Linked DNA regions of Kineosporia sp. NBRC 101731. The protein of the gene in region 1 interacts with the protein of each later gene in a pairwise test. Links are inferred from orthologs where the notes say so. Each region holds a gene or a part of one and is shown in the gene's direction. Other genes may lie near its edges.

Region 1 (7,784 bases):
GACTCGAACCTCGGCGTCAACCCGAGCAACGACGGCAGCATCATCCGGGTGGTGCTCCCGGTGCTGACCGAGGAGCGCCGCAAGGAGTACATCAAGATGGCCCGCACCAAGGCGGAAGACTCCCGGGTCTCCGTGCGTAACGTGCGGCGCAAGGCCAAGGAAACGCTCGACCGTGCGGTCAAGGACGGCGAGATCGGCGAGGACGAGGGTGCCCGCGCCGAGAAGGAGCTGGAGCAGTCGACCAAGTCCCACGTGGACTCGATCGATGAACTGCTCCGGCACAAGGAGACCGAGCTCCTCGAGGTATGAGCATGGCCGGAGATTCTGGTCCGTCCGATTCCTCGTCCCGCCGGGGACGCCGGGCCGCGCGCGGTCCGGCGTCCGGGGACTCCTGGCCCGACGGCGCCGGGGAGGAGGACGCCTGGCCGGCGGACGAGCCGGGTGAGGAGCAGAACAGCTCCGGTGGTCTGGGGGGCCGTCGCCTGGGCGGCGCCCCCGGCGGGGGGCTGGGTGGCGCGCGTCTCGGGCGCGGTGGTCGCGGTCGCCCGGGTGGCGAACCGCCGGCGGACGAGGCCGGGCCCGGCCGTACCTTCGGCCGGGACCGAGGGCACGGCATCCGTTCCAACGGGCCGTCCACATCATCGTTCGACCAGTTCCTGGATCGTTCCGCCGGCGGTCAGCCTGCCCAGGGCGGTCAGCCGGGTCAGCCGAGGCCGGGCAGCCGGCCTGCGCCGCTGCGCGGCACCTCGCACCCGGGGTTGCCGCAGCGGGCCACCCAGTCCGGCAGCATCCCGGTGAGCCCGTACCGCGACGCGCCCGCCGACGGCGCCCCTTCGGGAGGTTTCGAGACCCGGCTCCCGACGGACGAGGCGCGTCGCGACGGACGTCGCGGGCCCACCTCGAGCGGTCGGTCGGGTCGTGCAGCCGGTGCCGGCACCCCGGCCCAGGGCTTTGATCTCCTCGGGCAGCCGGATGACGACTCGGGGCCTTTCCCGGTCCCTACGCGTTCCACAAACCCCCCTGGCCCCTCACGTCCCGGCAGCAGCACGGGCTCCGGCCCGGTCGTTCGAGGCCGTCGTGACGAGGAGCCCGGTGACGAGCGCACGGCCACGGGTGGCCGTGGCCTGTTCGGTCGCGGTCGCCGTGCTCCCGAGCCCGACCCGTTCCCCGCCGGCCCGGCCGGTGGTCTGCTCGGCCGCACCCCGGACGAGCCGTTCGACGAGCCCAGCGGCAAGAGCCGTCGGGGCGCACCCGGCCGTGGTCGTCGTGACCCCGAACCCTCCACCGGAGGTGGGCTCTTCGGGCGAGGTGGGCCGGACACCGGCCCGTCCGGCCGGGGCCGTCGGGGTCCCGGGCCGTCCGGTCCGCCCACCGGTGGTGGCTTGCTCGGCGGGGGTGGTGCGCCGGATCCGTCCGATCTCGACGACTCCACCCACACCGGCCCGCAGGGTCGCGGCCGCTCGCGGGGCAACCCGTTCCTTGACACACCCGCCGATGAAAAGGGCCGCGGCGCATCCGGCCGGGGCCGTCCCGCCCCGGCCGGCCCGCCTGCCGACGGTGGCCTGCTCGGCGGGGGAAACAGCCCCTTCCCCGGAGCACCCGGAGCACCCGGATCGGCCGATGAGGGCCGTCGCGGGATGTTCGGCCGGGGCCGTCGGGGTCCGGAGCCGGCGGGTCCGCCCACGGGCGGTGGCCTGCTCGGCGGAGCTGGTGACCCGTTCCCCGGTGCCGCCGACGAGAACCGCCGCGGCCGCAGGGGTCCCGAGCCCTCGGGCCCGCCCACCGGTGGCGGTCTGCTCGGACCGGCCGATGAGAGCCGTCGCGGGATGTTCGGCCGGGGCCGTCGGGGCCCCGAGCCGTCCGGTCCGCCCACCGGTGGTGGCCTGCTCGGCGGGAACGACAGTCCCTTCCCGGAAGCGCCCGGTCCGGCGACGGGCGGTCAGGCCCGGATGACGGACGCGGGGGGCAGCGGTCCCGGGCGACGCCCGGGTGCGGGTGATCGTCCGGGTGGGGACGCGTTCCCCGACCCGTCCGCACCGGCCGAGGAGGGCCGGCGCCCAGGACGCAGCCGCCGCACCGCCGACCCGTCCGGTCCGCCCACGGGCTCCCGTGGTCTGCTCGGCCGCGGCCGGGCCGAGGTGGAGCCCGACCCGTTCCCCGCCCCCCTGGCCTCGAACGCCGTCGGTGAGAGCCGTCGGCGGGACTCCGATCCGTCCGGCCCGGCGACCGGTGGCCGGGGTCTGTTCGGCCCCGTTCCCGACGACGACCGGGACGATGACCCCTTCACCCCGGCCGAGGGCAGCCGCGGGCTGCTCGACGCGGCCGACGAAGGCCGCCGACCGGGGCGCTCGCGCCGCCGTGAGCCCGACCCGTTCCCGATGGCGGGCCCGGCCCAGGACGAGCTCACCCATCCCGTCCGACCGCGACGAGGAGACCGACCCGAACGAGGCGACCGCTCGATGGACCGATCGATCGAGAACGACCCGACCGGCCACGAGGCCGCCCGGGCAGCCTTGCGGAACATGGATCATCCGCCCCTGCCGGATGCGACGATCGTGGCTGTGGCGGCGAAGGACCACGGCCGGGCGGGCCGCAACCTGCCCGCGGCCATCGGTGTCGGTGTCGCCCTCGGCGTCCTGGCCCTGACGTCGCTGTTCGTGCGTCCCGAGGCGTTCGTCGCGCTGGCCTCGTTCGTCGTCGTGCTCTCGGTCTGGGAGCTCTCCGGCGCCCTGGCGGCCAAGCAGATCGTCGTGCCGGTCATCCCGGTCGCGGTCGGGGCGCTCGGCATGCTGGTCTCGGCGTACGTCGCCGGGCCGGAGGGGTTGCTGGTCAGCTACATGCTCACGGCCTTCGGCATCCTGCTCTGGCGGATCGTCGAGGGCCTCGACGGCGCGATGCGCGACGTCACCGCGGGCCTGTTCGTGGCGGCGTACGTACCGTTGCTGACCGGGTTCGCGATCCTCATGCTCGCGGCCGATCAGGGACCCCAGCGGGTGGTGACGTTCATCCTGGTCACCATCGCCAGCGACATCGGTGGATACATCGCGGGGGTGCTGTTCGGCAAGCACCCGATGGCGCCCAGGATCAGCCCGAAGAAGTCCTGGGAGGGCTTCGCCGGGTCGATGGTGGCCTGCTTGATCGCCGGTACGGCCTGCGTGGTGTTCCTGCTCAACGGCTCGCCCTGGGTGGGTGCGGTGATCGGCATCGCCGCCGTGTTCACCGCGACCGGTGGCGACCTGTCCGAGTCCTTGCTCAAGCGTGACCTGGGCATCAAGGACATGGGCAACCTGCTGCCCGGCCACGGCGGAATCATGGACCGGATGGACTCGTTGCTCCCCTCGGCGCCCGTCGTCTACCTGCTGCTGTTCTTCCTGCTCTAGACCCGAAGAAAGATCTGATGACCTCCGAAGCCCCGTCCGCACCGCTGCCCGAGCCGCGGCCGACCGCCCCCGAGCCCGGCAAGTTGCTCATGGTCGCGCCCCGACGGGGCAAGCCGCCGAAGCACCTGGCCGACCTGACGCTCGCCGAGCGGATGGCGGCGGTCAAGGAGCTGGGCGAGAAGCCGTTCCGGGGTCGTCAGCTGTCGGTGCACTACTTCGAGCGCCTGGCCGAGCTGGACGCGAAGAACCCGGACAGCGCGGCGGCCCTCACCGACCTGCCCGCGACCTCGCGTCAGCCGCTGCTCGACGCCCTGCTGCCGAACCTGATCCACCCCGTGCGTGAGCTGGTCTGCGACGACGGTGCCACGATCAAGACGGTGTGGCGGCTCTTCGACGGCGCCCTGGTGGAGAGCGTGCTCATGCGCTACCCCGACCGGGCCACGGTCTGCGTCTCCAGCCAGGCCGGGTGTGGTATGAACTGCCCGTTCTGCGCCACCGGCCAGGCCGGGCTCACCCGCAACCTGTCTACGGCGGAGATCGTCGAGCAGGTCCGCACGGCCGCGCGGCACATGCGCACGGCGGCGCCCCTGGGCAGGAGCACCGAGGGTGCGCCCCTCGGCGAGGAGGCGGAAGAGGGCCAGGCCGGCCGCGTCAGCAACGTGGTCTTCATGGGCATGGGCGAGGCTCTGGCCAACTACAAGGCCGCGATCGGGGCGATCCGCCGCCTCACCGACCCGGCTCCTGAGGGTCTGGGCATGTCCGCCCGGGGCATCACCATGTCGACGGTCGGCCTGGTGCCGGCCATCGACAAGCTCGCGGCCGAGGGCATCCCGGTCACACTGGCCCTGAGCCTGCATGCTCCCGACGACGAACTGCGGGACGAGCTGGTGCCGATCAACACCCGCTGGAAGGTCGGCGAGACCCTCGACGCCGCGCGCCGTTACTTCGACGCCACCGGCCGCCGGGTCAGCATCGAGTACGCCCTGATCAAGGACATCAACGACCACGAGTGGCGGGGCGACATGCTCGGCCGCGAGCTGAACAAGCGGGGCAAGGGCTGGGTGCACGTCAACCCGATCCCGCTCAACCCCACGCCGGGTTCCAAGTGGACCGCGAGCACCCGCCGCGCCCAGAACGCCTTCGTGAATGCCCTGCGCGAGCGCGGCGTGCCCACCACGGTCCGCGATACCCGGGGCCAGGAGATCGACGGTGCGTGCGGCCAGCTGGCCGCCACCGTCTGAGCCAACTCCGAGCAGCTCCGAGCAGCTCCGAGCAACTCCGAGCAGCTCCGAGCAACTCCGAGCAACTCCGAAGCGACGCTGTGACGGTGGGCGCCGGACAATGCCCACCGCACAGCTGACGCACCGGAACGCGCCTCGGGCGGACCACATCGGCATCAAAAAGTCACGGGTGCATCACAACTGGTGACCAGACGCAAATTTCACGTGTCCCATCTGCGGACCGGCTCCCACGGACGCGGTCGTCGGGTGCAGAATGTGAGCCGTGAGCGACACCTTTCCGCGGGCAGGCCGGCTATCCAAGGGCTACGACATCGACCAGGTCGAGTCCTTCCTGGGCCGGGCCCGGTCCGCGTACGAGGAGAACGGGCGTGGGCCCGCGATGACGTCGTGGCACGTCCGCACGGTCGGCTTCGACCTGGTGCGCGGCGGGTACGACGTGGACGCGGTCGACGCTGCCCTGGACCGCATCGAAGATGCCTTCGCCCGTCGTGAGAAGCAGCGCGGCGAGGAGCGCAGCGGGAGCCAGGCCTGGCAGACCCAGCTGCGCACCCAGGAGCAGTCGCTGCGCGCCCAGCTGGGCCGGGGCGACGGCGAGCGGTTCCCGCGGGGCAGCGGTATGGAGCTCACCTACGATCTCGACGCGGTCGACGACCTCTGCATCCGCATCGAGGAGTCGTTCGCGATGGGGCAGCCCCTGCCGCCCGACGCCGTGCGCCTGGCGGTGTTCAAGAGCCGACGCGGCTCGCGCGGTTACCGTGAGGCTTCGGTCGATGCCTTCCTCGACCGCGTGGTCGAGCTGCTGGTGGTCCAGACCGTCTAGAGCCAAAAACAGAATGGAGGACGCCCGACAGCCGAAAGCTGTCGGGCGTCCTCCATTCTGTGGTCGCCTCACCCACCACCCAAGGGGGGTTGGTGGAGGTGGGTCAGTCCATCTCGACGATCAGGTCGGCGCGGTGGCTGCTGGCCTCGATGAGCAGGGCGTTGGGCTGGTCGGTCTGCTCGATCCACTGCGCCGCGAACTCCGGCGTCTTGCCGAAGAGCACGTGCCGGGCGAGCAGGCGTTCCAGGCGCAGGTCTTCGGGAGTGCGGCAGAACCACACCTCGTCGAGCTGCTCCTTGGCCCGGTCCCAGTCGCCGCCGAGCAGGAGGTAGTTCCCCTCCGTGACCACGACCCGGGCGCTGGGCGGCACCGCGATGGCACCGGCGATCGGCTGCTCGATGGTGCGCTCGAAACCCGGGGCGTAGACCAGGTCGCCCGACTCCCGCAGCCGGTGCATCAGCGCCGAGTACCCGAGCGCGTCGAAGGTCTCGGGCGCCCCCTTGCGGTCACGGAGGCCGAGTCGCTCGAGGGTGACATCGGCCAGGTGGAAGCCGTCCATCGGCACGTGGGCCACGTGCTCGGGACCGATCCGGTCGGCGAGCACCGAGACCAGCTTCTCGGCCAGGGTGCTCTTGCCCGCGCCGGGCACCCCGGCGATGCCGACGATGACCCGGTCGCCCATCCTCGCGGCGGCGAGTTTCAGGACCCGGGTGCTGAGTTCGTCCATCGTCGGTCGCACCAGGGCATCATGCCCTGCCACCGTGTTCTGTGCCGGCACGGGCGCGCCGCTCACGGGTGACGAGCCGCGGAAAGGCCGTTCACCAGGTACCGGTGGGCATGCTGCGCCAGGTCCGCGCCGTCCGACCAGAGGTTGCGCCAGATCGCCAGGTCGTTGGACAGGCCGGGCGCCACGACGGCCGAGCTGAACGATTCGAACGTGATCGGGCCGGTGTAGTCGATGTCGGCGAGGGCGTGGAAGAACGCGGTGAAGTCGATGTGACCGCTGCCCAGGTAGCCCCGGTGGTTCTCGCCGATGTGCACGTAGCCGAGCCGGTCGCCGACCTCGTGCACGGGCCGCACCATGTCGGCCTCCTCGATGTTCATGTGGTAGGTATCGAGGTGGATCTTCACGTTGTCGGCGCCGATGTCGTCGGCCAGCCGCAGGGCGTCGTGGGCGGTGTTGATGACGTTGGTCTCGTAGCGGTTGCAGATCTCGAGCATCAGCGTGATGTCGTGTTCCACGGCCTGCTCGGCCAGGTCGCGCAGCACCGCGACGACGTTGTTGCGGCCCTTGTCGGACAGGGGCTGAGCGGCCTTGCCGAACGCGCTGTAGAGGGCGCCGGCGAACATCCGGCCGCCGAGCGCCGCGGTGATGTCGAGCGAGGCGCTGAGCAGGTCGGCGCCGCGGGCCACCACGGCCGGGTCCTCGCTGGACACGTCGGCGTCGGGGGCCAGTCCGCGCGAGCAGGCGACCTGCAGGCCGGCTCGTTCCAGGGTGGTGCGGGCGTGCGCCGTGTCCATGGTGAGGCCGTCGTGCAGGGAGAACTCCAGCAGGTCGTACCCGGCCTCCTTCGTACTCCTCACCGCCTGCTCGACCTCGGCGGGACTGGTGCTGCCGGCCCAGACCAGGGCATGTACACCCAGAGCGTTCGCGACCATGATGAATCTCCTTACCGGAAAGTGAAAGTCAGGACTGCTGGGCGCCGGTGATCAGCGCGACGATCTCCTCGCCGGTGGTCTGTGCGATCCGGCGTCCGGCCACGCAGCGGCCGGCGCGCATCACCCAGACGTGGTCGGCCAGGCGCATGACCTGGGCGAAGTTGTGGCTGATCAGCAGCACGGCGTGGCCGTCCTCGCGGAGCCTGGTGATGAGGCTCTCGACGCGCTCGGTCTCCTGTACGCCCAGGGCCGCGGTCGGCTCGTCCATGATCACCAGCTGGGAGCTGAATCCGGCGGCGCGGCAGATGGAGACGGCCTGGCGCTGGCCGCCCGACAGGCGACGCACGGTGGAGGTGACGCTGGGCACGTTGACCGCCAGCGTTGAGACCATGCGCTGTGCCTCACGCTTCATGGCGCGTTTGTCGAGGATCGCCAGCGGCCCGAAGCCGTGCACGATCTCGCGGTTCAGGAACAGGTTCTGCCAGACGGTGAGGTCTTCGACCAGGGCCAGATTCTGGTGCACGGTCTCGATGCCGGCGTTGCGTGCGTCCTGGGGGGTGGAGAAGTGCGTCGGCTGCCCGTCGAACCGGATCGTTCCGGCGTCCGGGCGGTGGATGCCACTGAGACACCGCACCAGGGTGGACTTCCCGGCGCCGTTGTCACCGACCAGCGCGGTGATCTCGC
Region 2 (4,316 bases), on another replicon or contig:
GAAGCCGGTCGCCCGGAAGAAGCCTCCCTCACACACCCGCCCGCTCTCGGCGAGCCGTTCGACCGGGTTGCTGCCGCAGAACGTGCGCCCCGTGGTCTCGCAGACGTCCGCGCAGCGGTTCGCCGCCCGGGCCCGGGCCCGGCGCCGTCGTCAGGTGCTGGTCGGCCTGTTCACGGTGATGGTGCTCGGCGGTGGTAGCTGGCTGGCCGTGCTCTCGCCGTGGGCCCGGGTGAACCGGGTGACCGTGTCCGGTCTCGACCGGGTGCCCGAGTCGACGGTGCGCGACACCACCGACACCGAGATCGGTCACTCCATGCTGCTCACGCGCACCTCCGACATCACGGCGCAGCTGAGCAAGCTCCGCCTGGTGAAGAGCGTCGAGGTCAGCCGTTCGTGGCCGGGCACGCTCAAGGTCGAGGTGACCGAGCGCGAGCCGGTGGCCGCCCTGCCCTCGAGCCAGGTGGCAGCCAACAGCAACAACGAGAACGCCCAGACCTCGGACCCCCTGCAGATGATGCAACTGGTGGACGACGAGGGCGTGGTCATCGAGACGGTCCCGGCCCCGAGCACCCCGGCCGGACTGCCCCGGATCGAGGTCGCGCTGGGGGAGAGGCAGAGCGTGGCCAACCTGCGTGGCACCCTGGCCGTGCTGAACGGTCTGCCCGGCAACCTGAGCTCACGTCTGAAGGCGATCGGCACCCGTTCGCCGGACGGGATCTGGCTGAGGCTGTCGGCACCGGTCGAGGGTGCGAAAGAACGCACGGTGCTCGTGCAGTGGGGCGATGCGGAGCAGGGCGGGAAGAAGGCGAAGGTCCTGACCGCGCTGCTCCGGCAGAAGGCGAAGACCTATGACGTGCGGGCCCCGGAGATGCCCTCCACCGCGTCGTAGGTGAGAAGAGGGCGGGACGTAATGCCCGGCGGACAGCGGGTGACGGTCCCCACATCGGGGCCTGATCGAACACGCTGATCGAGACGGCCGTGCGACACACCGCCGAGGTCGTTGAAAGGCCTCGGGTGGGCACCTACGTTCGCTTATCAGTACAGGCTGACATAACTATAACCCTCCAGTTGAGGGTTAGGGTCTAAGGATCCGGCGAGCGAGAGGCACCCCGACGTGGCAGCTCCGCAGAACTACCTCGCGGTCATCAAGGTTGTAGGTATCGGTGGCGGCGGCGTCAACGCAGTCAACCGGATGATCGAGGTCGGACTCAAGGGCGTCGAGTTCATCGCGATCAATACCGATGCGCAGGCGCTGCTGATGAGCGACGCCGACGTCAAACTCGACGTCGGTCGCGAACTCACCCGTGGCCTGGGGGCCGGCGCCGATCCGGAGGTCGGCCGCAAGGCCGCCGAGGACCACGCCGAAGAGATCGAAGAAGTGATCAAGGGCGCCGACATGGTCTTCGTGACCGCCGGTGAGGGTGGTGGCACCGGTACCGGTGGCGCGCCCGTGGTCGCCCGGATCGCCCGTTCCCTCGGCGCCCTGACCATCGGTGTCGTGACGCGCCCCTTCACCTTCGAGGGCCGGCGTCGCTCGACGCAGGCCGACTCGGGCATCACCTCCCTGCGCGAGGAGGTGGACACCCTCATCACCATCCCGAACGACCGGCTGCTGTCGATCAGCGATCGCCACGTCAGCGTGCTCGACGCCTTCCGGTCGGCCGACCAGGTGCTCCTCTCCGGTGTGCAGGGCATCACCGACCTGATCACCACACCGGGTCTGATCAACCTCGACTTCGCCGACGTGAAGTCGGTGATGCAGGGCGCCGGCAGCGCGCTGATGGGTATCGGCTCGGCCCGTGGTGAGGACCGCGCGATCCAGGCCGCCGAGACCGCGATCTCCTCGCCGCTGCTCGAGGCCAGCGTCGACGGCGCCCACGGGGTGCTGCTCTCCATCCAGGGTGGTTCCGACCTGGGCCTCTTCGAGATCAACGAGGCAGCCCGGCTGGTGCAGGAGGCCGCGCACCCGGAGGCCAACATCATCTTCGGTGCGGTCATCGACGACGCCCTCGGTGACGAGGTACGGGTCACGGTGATCGCGGCTGGTTTCGACGGGGGCACCCCGACGAAACGACGCGACGAGAACGCACTGGGCCAGGTCAGCGGACGGCAACAGCTGCCGTCGTCCGCGCAGTCGGGTCAGTCCGGTCAGTCCGGTCAGGGGGGTCAGCCGAACCAGGCCGGCCAGCAGCGTCCGGCCCACGCGCAGCCGCAGTCAGCCTCGGGGATCCAGTTCAACCCGAGCCCGCCGCAGAGTCAGCCGGGTCTGCACGGTCAGCACCCGACCGGCCAGATCCCCCAGATTTCGCAGGTGCCGCAGCAGCAGCCGGTGCCCGCGCAGATCGGGGGCCAGCAGAACACCAACGGTTACGCGCCGGCCAACGGTTACACCCAGCCGACCCCGCTGAACCCGCCGGAGTCGGAGTTCGAGGCGCAGACCGGTGAGCAGCCGACCCAGCCCGAGCCGCCGCGGGTCATCGAGGTGACCGACGCACGGGCGCGCACCCCGCGCCCGATCGTTCTGGACGACGACGACCTCGACGTGCCCGACTTCCTCAAGTAACGTCCTCCTCCTTTCTAAGGAGACTTGGTGGAACGGCAGGAAGAACTGGCGGCGGGCCTGGAACGGGTCCGGTCGCAGGTGGCGATGGCGTGTGCGGAGGCCGGGCGGGACCCGGCGGAGGCAACGCTCGTCGTCGTCACCAAGACCTACCCGGCCAGTGACATCAGATTGCTGGCCGGGCTGGGCGTCCGCGAGGTCGGCGAGAGCCGCGACCAGGAGGCTTCCACCAAGGTCGAGGAGTCTGCCGATCTGGATCTGGACTGGCACTTCATCGGCCGCCTGCAGAGCAACAAGGCCAAGCACGTCGCCCGCTATGCACACTCCGTACACTCCGTCGACCGCCCGGGCCTGGTTTCCGGCCTGCAGCGCGGGGCGGCCGAGGCCGGGCGCACGGTGCGTTGCTTCCTCCAGATCAGCCTCGACGGTGATTCTTCCCGTGGCGGCGCGCTCGCGCAGGATGTCCCGGCCCTCGCCGACACCATCGCAGCGTCGGAGAACCTGCAGCTCGCGGGCCTGATGGCGGTGTCCCCTGTGACGTGGGACCCAAATCGCGCTTTTTCAAATCTTTTCGACGCCTCCGCGCATCTAAGGAAGCAGCACCCCGAGGCAGTTCACATCTCGGGTGGCATGAGCGGCGATTTCATGCAAGCACTGCGTCACGGAGCAACCCACCTGCGTGTCGGAAGCGCGGTCCTCGGTCAGAGGCCGCCGCTCGGGTAGCTTCGTCGCAGGGTGAGCGAACATGCGGAGGTTTCGATGAGCGGCGCACTGCGCAAGACCATGGTGTACCTGGGCCTTGCCGAGGACGACGACCGCTACTCGGCGTACGACGAGTACGAGGACGAGGACTTCGATCCGGTCGTGGATGACGAAGAAGAACGTGAAGAGCCCCGTCGGGCGGCGGTCACGCCGATCGGTCGCGCGCAGGGTCAGGGGCAGATGGCTCGGGTGGTTGCCCACCCGTCCGCCGAGATCCACCGGATCACGACGATCCATCCCCGGACCTACAACGAGGCCAAGACCATCGGCGAGAGCTTCCGCTCGGGTACGCCGGTGATCATGAACCTGACGGACATGGACGACTCGGACGCCAAGCGTCTGGTCGACTTCTCCGCCGGGCTCGTCTTCGGTCTGCACGGCTCGATCGAGAAGGTGACGGGCAAGGTCTTCCTGCTGTCGCCGGCCAACGTCGAGGTGGCAACTCCGGAGAAGACCCGGGCTCCCGATCGCGCGGCCTTCTTCAACCAGTCCTGACGGTCTGAAGAAGCCCGCGTCCGCGGGTCCGATCTGCACTCCCGTCGCACCATGTGCGGACGGTTCTTTTCTGCATGCCCACGACCTGCCCGCGGGCATGACTGTGCACCGGTGCAGCGCTGCGCGCTGCCCGGAAGGGCAGAGTTTGTCGGCCCGGCCGATGAACGGGACCTCTACCGGTGGGGTGGCCGGACAGAGCCGTCCGGGCGAGGGTGGGCACCGGACGGCGAGCCGGCACGTTGTACCGGCTGATGCGAAGGACGATGGAATCCCGACCGGGGGTGGCCGATCCGGCCGACCCCGCGGGAAACATCAGTGATCCTAAGCGATCCGGACGCCATCTGGCCATGTCCGGTTCGCTACGGTGAACGAAGTTCGACGCAGCTCCTCCGTCTCGGGCAGGCTTGACCTCCCGTTGACGGTTGTGATCGCCATTCCGGTGGCGATCGCCGGCAGCACATCGGGCAGGTCAGGTGCCTCCCGGTCCACCACTGAGTGC

What was found. The genes of interacting proteins can lie anywhere in the genome.
Region 2: the proteins of rlmN (region 1) and ftsZ interact in binary tests that used the Escherichia coli proteins (3 or more experiments, as listed by UniProt). The link is inferred for Kineosporia sp. NBRC 101731 from one-to-one orthologs.

Annotation. Positions count from the first base shown.
Region 1 is NZ_BSTC01000005.1:421,363-429,146, forward strand. The notes cover bases 2,574-5,509. They hold rlmN (23S rRNA (adenine(2503)-C(2))-methyltransferase RlmN), read left to right. Parts: upstream 2,574-3,397; coding sequence 3,398-4,621; downstream 4,622-5,509. Other genes in these bases: QSK05_RS17390 (phosphatidate cytidylyltransferase), read left to right, coding at 2,574-3,380; QSK05_RS17400 (DivIVA domain-containing protein), read left to right, coding at 4,884-5,441. In the rest of the region: frr (ribosome recycling factor), read left to right, coding at 1-309; more of QSK05_RS17390, read left to right, coding at 312-2,573; QSK05_RS17405 (nucleoside/nucleotide kinase family protein), read right to left, coding at 5,545-6,180; QSK05_RS17410 (sugar phosphate isomerase/epimerase family protein), read right to left, coding at 6,231-7,100; QSK05_RS17415 (ATP-binding cassette domain-containing protein), read right to left, coding at 7,129-7,784.
Region 2 is NZ_BSTC01000024.1:38,360-42,675, reverse strand. Bases 355-3,338 are described here. They hold ftsZ (cell division protein FtsZ), read left to right. Parts: upstream 355-1,114; coding sequence 1,115-2,563; downstream 2,564-3,338. Other genes in these bases: QSK05_RS34835 (cell division protein SepF), read left to right, coding at 3,320-3,338; QSK05_RS34840 (YggS family pyridoxal phosphate-dependent enzyme), read left to right, coding at 2,591-3,283; QSK05_RS34850 (cell division protein FtsQ/DivIB), read left to right, coding at 355-889. Also shown: more of QSK05_RS34850, read left to right, coding at 1-354; more of QSK05_RS34835, read left to right, coding at 3,339-3,817. UniProt on the Escherichia coli protein: Essential cell division protein that forms a contractile ring structure (Z ring) at the future cell division site. The regulation of the ring assembly controls the timing and the location of cell division.